DNA from 3 places in the Bacillus sp. FJAT-53060 genome. Region 1 is predicted to be linked to each of the others. Evidence: riboswitches for the same ligand, from Rfam matches in the RefSeq annotation. Region 1 holds a riboswitch; each other region holds the start of a gene.
The links. Region 1 has a riboswitch for S-adenosylmethionine ahead of mtnK (S-methyl-5-thioribose kinase). Riboswitches for the same ligand answer to the same signal wherever they lie in the genome.
Positions count from the first base shown of each region.

Region 2: linked by a shared signal. The riboswitch ahead of WAX46_RS01195 (phosphoadenylyl-sulfate reductase) and the one ahead of mtnK (S-methyl-5-thioribose kinase) in region 1 are both predicted to bind S-adenosylmethionine.
Region 3: linked by a shared signal. The riboswitch ahead of WAX46_RS09680 (bifunctional homocysteine S-methyltransferase/methylenetetrahydrofolate reductase) and the one ahead of mtnK (S-methyl-5-thioribose kinase) in region 1 are both predicted to bind S-adenosylmethionine.

Region 1 is NZ_JBAWSW010000040.1:3,889-6,154, forward strand. It holds gene mtnK (S-methyl-5-thioribose kinase) at 17-1,210, opposite strand; SAM riboswitch class I at 1,291-1,448, opposite strand; gene WAX46_RS13035 (pyridoxal phosphate-dependent aminotransferase) at 1,615-2,266, shown strand, end outside.
Region 2 is NZ_JBAWSW010000001.1:218,799-221,064, forward strand. It holds gene WAX46_RS01190 (inorganic phosphate transporter) at 1-403, opposite strand, end outside; gene WAX46_RS01195 (phosphoadenylyl-sulfate reductase) at 417-1,118, opposite strand; SAM riboswitch class I at 1,279-1,381, opposite strand; gene pyrE (orotate phosphoribosyltransferase) at 1,519-2,157, opposite strand; gene pyrF (orotidine-5'-phosphate decarboxylase) at 2,165-2,266, opposite strand, start outside.
Region 3 is NZ_JBAWSW010000022.1:14,225-16,490, forward strand. It holds gene WAX46_RS09680 (bifunctional homocysteine S-methyltransferase/methylenetetrahydrofolate reductase) at 1-1,027, opposite strand, end outside; SAM riboswitch class I at 1,112-1,231, opposite strand; gene WAX46_RS09685 (YajQ family cyclic di-GMP-binding protein) at 1,313-1,804, opposite strand; gene WAX46_RS09690 (CvfB family protein) at 2,042-2,266, shown strand, end outside.

The DNA.
Region 1 (2,266 bases):
CTTTAGACAAAACCCGTCACTCCTTTACAGATTGCTGGAATAATGCGACGAGGTCAGACGCAGTTTCCACTGCAAGGTATTGTTTGATGAATGTTTTTCCGAGGGCCAGAGCTCCTTTTTTCTTCTGAAGCCTTCTAGATGTTGATGGAATCGTATCAAGATCAGCCGCATGAGCAAAACCAATTGTTCGTCGAACAAGCTCACAGCCAGCAAAGCCTGTCGCTTCTTTTAAAATACGGTCAAAGGTTGTGTCTAAAAAGCTGTTTGATCCACTGAACGCTTCAATGCTGTCTTCTTTCCAAGCTTTTGTGAACACTTCTTTGAATGTAGCCCATACATTGACAACATGGTTAAAAAGAGGCTGCTGTTCTTGTTCATTCTCACGAGATAAAGCATTCAAGAGTAGATTAGCAATAAAGTGACCGATATCAAATCCAAAAGGGCCATAAAAAGCGAATTCTGGATCAATAATCTTTGTTTCACTTTCACTTGTAAAAATACTGCCTGTATGAAGATCTCCATGAACAAGTGTTTCAGTTGAGGTTAAGAAGATGCGCTTCAGCTCTGCTGCTTTAACTTGCAGTTCAACATCAGCCCACAGCGCTTTCGCATCTTCTCTTAATTCCTCTTCGAAGTCATTTGTTTCGCTATCAAAGAAAGGGTCTGTGAAGACAAGCTTTTCAGTGATGTCACATAAATCAGGATTGGTAAACAGCTTTACGAATTGTTTTTTGATTTTAGGATTCGTAACAAAATCAGATGTGTAAAATAGTGTTTTGCCTAAAAACTCTCCGACATGACGGGATAAATGCGGATAATGTTTTCCGGCAATTAGCCCTTTTCTGACGATTTCTAAGTGTGATAGATCTTCCATTGCTGTCACAGCAAGAGCAGTATCGGAATAATAAACTACTGGCACGAAGTGCGGCGCAAACTCTGACTGCTTGATCAGTGCAGCACTTTCAATTCTTGCACGGTCTAATGTAAGAGGCCAGCTCTCCCCGACAACCTTTGCATAGGGCAAAGCTTGCTTCATAATCAGCCCTTTTTCGTGTTTGTGATCAAAAATATGAAAGACGTAATTTAAATTCCCGTCACCAATTTCGGTACATGTCAAATGACTGCTTTCTTGGATTAATCCAAGTCTAATTGCTAGTGCAACTGCCGAACTCTCTGTTAATTCTTCATATGATGCCGTAAGTGTAACCAATTACTTCCCCTCCAAATCATATAAAAAAGCCTCTTTCTCTTGAGAGAAAGAGGCTTGATGGCGTGTATACTCTAAGCCTCTCTTATCTCTCAGCACATACGACTGATGGAATTAGCACCGTGCCCTATAAGACAATTGTCTTGGCGCTTTACTTGCTGCGCCCCACTTCACAGTGGTATTAACGGTCGGTTGCTGTTGGGGTCAAAAGGCCAAATCCCTCGCCCAACTCTCGATAAGAGAAATCAATTATGTAATTGTTTCATGTCTGCATGTATTTCTTAATTCAAGATATTATCAGAGCTGCTCTTTACATGTCAATCTTTTTTCCGAAATGGCTTTACAATTCATAAAACAATCTATTACAGTGAGTGTATTGTCAAGTAACTTGAATAGAAGGTGAAGAGATGGAATTTCAACAATCAGATGTGTTGAAACATTTACCGAAACAGTTTTTTGCAGCGCTTGTCCAAAAGGTACAGAAAAAAGTGCAGGAAGGGGTAGATGTGATTAATTTAGGCCAGGGAAATCCTGATCAGCCAACCCCGTCACATATTGTGAAAGCCATGCAGGAAGCTGTAGCAAAGCCTGAAAATCATCAATACTCCTCATTCCGTGGAACAGCAAAATTAAAAAAAGCCGCCGCTGTCTTTTATGAAAGAGAATATGGCGTCACGCTTGACCCAATGACGGAGATTGCGATTTTATTTGGCGGGAAAGCGGGACTTGTTGAGCTGCCACAATGCTTACTGAATCCTAATGATACGCTACTTGTTCCGGACCCTGGTTATCCTGATTATTGGTCAGGTGCCGTGCTTGCTGGAGCCAACATGGTCACCATGCCTCTGCTTGAAAAACATCAATTTTTACCTGATTACAATCTATTGTCAGAGGATGATAAGAAAAAGGCAAAATTGATGTACTTAAATTATCCAAACAATCCGACTGGCGCCACTGCAAGTCGTGCATTTTTTGAAGAAACTGTTACTTTTGCGAAAGATTACAGGATGTGTGTTGTTCATGATTTCGCATATGGCGGTATTGGATTTGATGGTGAAA
Region 2 (2,266 bases), on a different contig from region 1:
GAATGATGACCCAAAATGACACAATGACTAAAATAAATTTCACATATAATACTTTATATGCGACCGCAACACCAACGACAGCCCCTACTGTGACCTCACTCGTTGATAAAGGGATGGCCAATAAGTTAGCTATGAAGAGTGATAATGCAGCGGAGCCAATGATAATACAAACGATTTCAAGTGTAATCACAGATTCTGGCATAATCCCAGAGCTGATTGTTTTGACGACCTCAACTCCGCCAATCACTGAACCTGCTAAAATTCCAGCTGCACAAACGCTAAGTGCATAAATCGGCTTTTGAATGGCACCCGATCCATACGCTATCCCCATAGAAGCAGCTGCTCCGCTTGCGCCAATATTTAAAGCAAAGAATAAGCTAAATAAAATTGCGGCGATTTCCATAGATTATGCTCCCTTACTCATGTAATCCGCACTCTGTCTTTGCTGTACCTGACCATCTTCCAGAACGCAAATCATCTGCAGTGAAGGCAGGCTGTGTACATGGTGCACAGCCAATACTAGGATATCCTTGGTCATGAAGCAGATTATAAGGAAGATTCTCTCTAGACGCATATCTCCATATGTCCTTCCACGTCCAATGAATGAGCGGGCATACTTTCACTGATTTAAATTTTTCATCCTTATTTAAAAATTTAGTACCAGCTCGTTTTGGTGATTGCTCTCTTCTTAAGCCAGAAAGCCATGCCGGATAGTCAGATAGTGCTTCTTGCAAAGGAATGACCTTCCGCATATGGCAGCAGCTTTGAGGATTTGTTTCCCATAATTTATCACCATGCTGCTCGTTTTGCTGTTCAACCGTCAGCTCAGGTGTTTTCAGCACGATGTCTAAACCGGAGTATCTTTCCTTAATTGCATCAATTGTGTCGTATGTTTCCTTGAAATGTAGACCTGTATCTAAAAAGACAATTCTCGCATCCTTTTTGACTTTCGCAATTAAATCGATTAGGACAATGCCCTCAATGCCAAAACTGCATGCATAAACAAGTTGATCACCATAATGACCGTACGCCCATTTCAGCACGGATAGGGTTTCTTTATACAAATCTTCCTCTTGAAACGTAATGGACGGCTCTTGCCAATTTTCATAAGTTAACATTGTTTCTCCCCTTCCGGAGTACTCGTCATCTTGAATCGCTCGCACTACTTTCATCTAACTTTTTCATTTTTCTCTACTTACATCAATTGTTCTTCCACCTCATTGTTAAAATAAAAAAACTTTCTTTCAGTCCGAAAGAAAGATGAGGAAGCTTACGGTTTCCTTATCTTTCAAAACAGAATCATTTTGCAGGAAGTAGCACCTTGCTAATTGCAGGTTGCCGGGCTTCATCGGGCCAGTCCCTCCACCTCTCTGGATAAGAGTTTTAATTTGTATTAAATATTAACACAATTCCAATAAAAGTCAACCCGACTTTATTGATAGGATTAGTTTCCATTGGAATTTGAGTCTATTTTACTATTTTAACCAAATGAAAAAGCTATGCAGCTAGGCACAGCTTTTAGTCCGTTTCTTCCATCCAAGATGCAGAGGAAGGATCTTGTCTCCAGCGTTTTAATTTATTCATAGCCGAAGGCTCGATTGCTTTTAGCTCTAGAGCCACTTCTATCAGTGTGTCATAGTCTGTTAGTGTGACATATGGAATGTTTTTTTTCTGAAAAGCAGCAACTGCCTTTGGCAGTCCGTATGTGAAAATAGCCACAACGCCAAGTACGTCACAGTCTTCTTCTTGAAGTGCAGCGACAACTTCAAGGACACTGCCCCCAGTTGAAATGAGGTCTTCTACAACGACAACCTTTTGGCCAAACGATACGGCCCCTTCAATTTGATTCCCTTTACCGTGTGCCTTTGGCTTACTTCTGACATAACACATCGGAACGTTCAGACGGTCTGCCGCTAATGCCGCATGCGGAATGCCTGCTGTTGCAGTACCTGCGACCACCTCCGCTCCCTCGAAATGAGTAAGAATCAGATCTTTTAGTCCATCAGCAATGTCCTGTCTCACTTCTGGGTACGACAAGGTCAGGCGATTGTCACAGTAAATCGGTGATTTGATGCCGCTAGCCCATGTAAACGGTTCGTCTGGTTTTAATGCGACAGCTTTGATTTGCAATAGATGTTGAGCAATTTTCGTTTTCATCCGGCAGTCACTCCCACTCTTTCTTAATTTGATAATAAGCTTCCAAAGGGTTTGCGGCTTTCGTGATGGATCTTCCAACAACAATTTGTGAAACACCTTGCTCTTTTGC
Region 3 (2,266 bases), on a different contig from region 1:
TTAATTCGTTCGCTGCGACAAGGAATTTTTCAAAGTTCAGCTTCTTTGGCGGGTCCAGTTCTACGATAATCGATCGTTTTTTAACAGCCAGCTCGTCAAGGCCTGGCTCTGTGCGCTGGTCTTGAATCGAAATGATTTCCTCTTTTAAAACTTTCACTTCTTTTTCTGTGATCGGTCCTAAATCTTTGACCGCTTTTGCCATGGCGCTAATATGTTGAGGCGTCGTTCCACAGCAGCCGCCGATGATGCGTGCACCTTGATTTCTAAACGCTAGTGCACTATTTCGGAAATAATCATTATCTGTATCATAAACAAGTCTGCCTTCTTCAAGGGATGGGAGACTGCTGTTAGGATAGACAGATAAATGGGAATTTTCTAAAAGTGGTACGCTTTCGAGTGCCTGAATCATATGATAAGGGCCCAGCCTGCAGTTGATGCCAACGACATCAGCGCCAAGAGAGGATAATTCAGATAAACCGTCTTTTAGCGGTGTACCGTCCTGCAGAAAACCTTGCTCGTGCATGGAGACGTTCATGACAATCGGAAGAGTCGTTTCTTTACGTGCAATCTGGAGAACGGCCTTTGCCTCATCAAGGTCATAATACGTTTCAAGCAATAATCCGTCAGGCTGCTCATTTAATAGGATATACAGCTGTTCTCTAAAGCTTCGTTTAATCTCATCTAAAGAGTAGGCATTTTTGTTAAACGTTAGAATGCCGCCAATCGTTCCAAGTACATAAGCAGAGCGAGCAGCTGCCTTAGCAATTTGTACCGCTTTTGTATTGATGCGTTTCGTTTCTTCCTCTAAGCCGTAGCGGGATAATTTAATATAATTCGCACCGTACGTGTTCGTTTGGATGATGTCAGCTCCAGCCTGAACATACGCCTCGTGAACTCTTTTCACTTCTCCTTCTCTTGATAAATTTAATTCTTCAAAGCAGCGGTCAATGCCATAAGAATATAAAAGTGTTCCCATTGCTCCATCCGCAATCAGTACGCGATTTTGTAAGTCTTGTAATAGGCCCATTGTGTTCCTCCTTATTTCTATGTAACAAAAAAACAAAAAAGCCTTCTGATAAGAAGAAGACTTTTGGCTGTATCGAAATTCTTCTCCTTATCTTCCAAGCAGTTGCTTGCTGGATTTAGCACCTTGGTCATAGAAACATCTATTTCTACTACACCGGTTGCTGAGGCTTCACAGGGCCAGTCCCTCTGCCTCTCTTGATAAGAAAACGCTATGAACATGTCAATGAATTGAACTTCCATCAACTGTATCGAAAAAATCGGAAATAATCAATGGAAAATTTGAAATTTATCGAAAATTTATAAATTGGACATCAATCGGCAAATCAGCTTTTCGCATGAGTGACATGACCGCTTGTAAATCATCTTTATTTTTTCCTGTGACGCGCACTTGGTCATCCTGTAATTGAGATTTTACTTTAAGGCCAGACTGCTTAATGAGTGCATGGATCTTTTTGGCATTGTCTTTATCGATGCCGCTAATCAGCTTGGCGCGCTGACGGACTGTCCCGCCTAGGGCATGCTCGGTTTTTCCGTAGTCAATGTTTTTAGTTGGTACATTTCGTTTAATCAGCTTGGTCACAAGCACATCTTTTAGCTGTTCAAGCTTAAAGTCATCATCAGAGATGAGAGAGAGCTCTTCTTTTTCGAGTGAAATATCACTTTTACTCCCTTTAAAATCATAGCGGTTTTTGATTTCTTTAAGCGCTGCTTGAATGGCGTTTTGCACCTCAGGGAGCTCTACCTTCGATACGATATCAAATGAACTTTCTTTTGCCATAACGCATGACCTCCATTTGTAGATATTGCGTCTATCTTATCATGCAAATAGGTGAAGAAGAAATTTTATTGAACAGACAAATCAAAGAGTTGAGTTGCATGGGGTATAAATCGAGTGCAGTTTGTCCACTTTAGCTAACAGAACTAGAGATGTTCATGTTGAAAGAAGTATAGTAGAATAAAGTGAATCAAATGATGAACGAACGCTCTTTAATGGGTAGATAGGAAGGAAGAGAACATGAGACCAGGTGAGCAATTGACCTTGCAAATAGATAAAGAGATGGAGTACGGCTATTTTTTAACAGATGGTAAAGATTCTGTCCTCTTACACCGCAGTGAGATGACAGAGGATATTGAAGATCGAGATGAAGTAGAAGTCTACTTATATGTAGATCATGGTGAAAGACTGGCAGCTACGATGAAAATACCTAAAATCAATGCATATACATACGGTTGGGTAGAA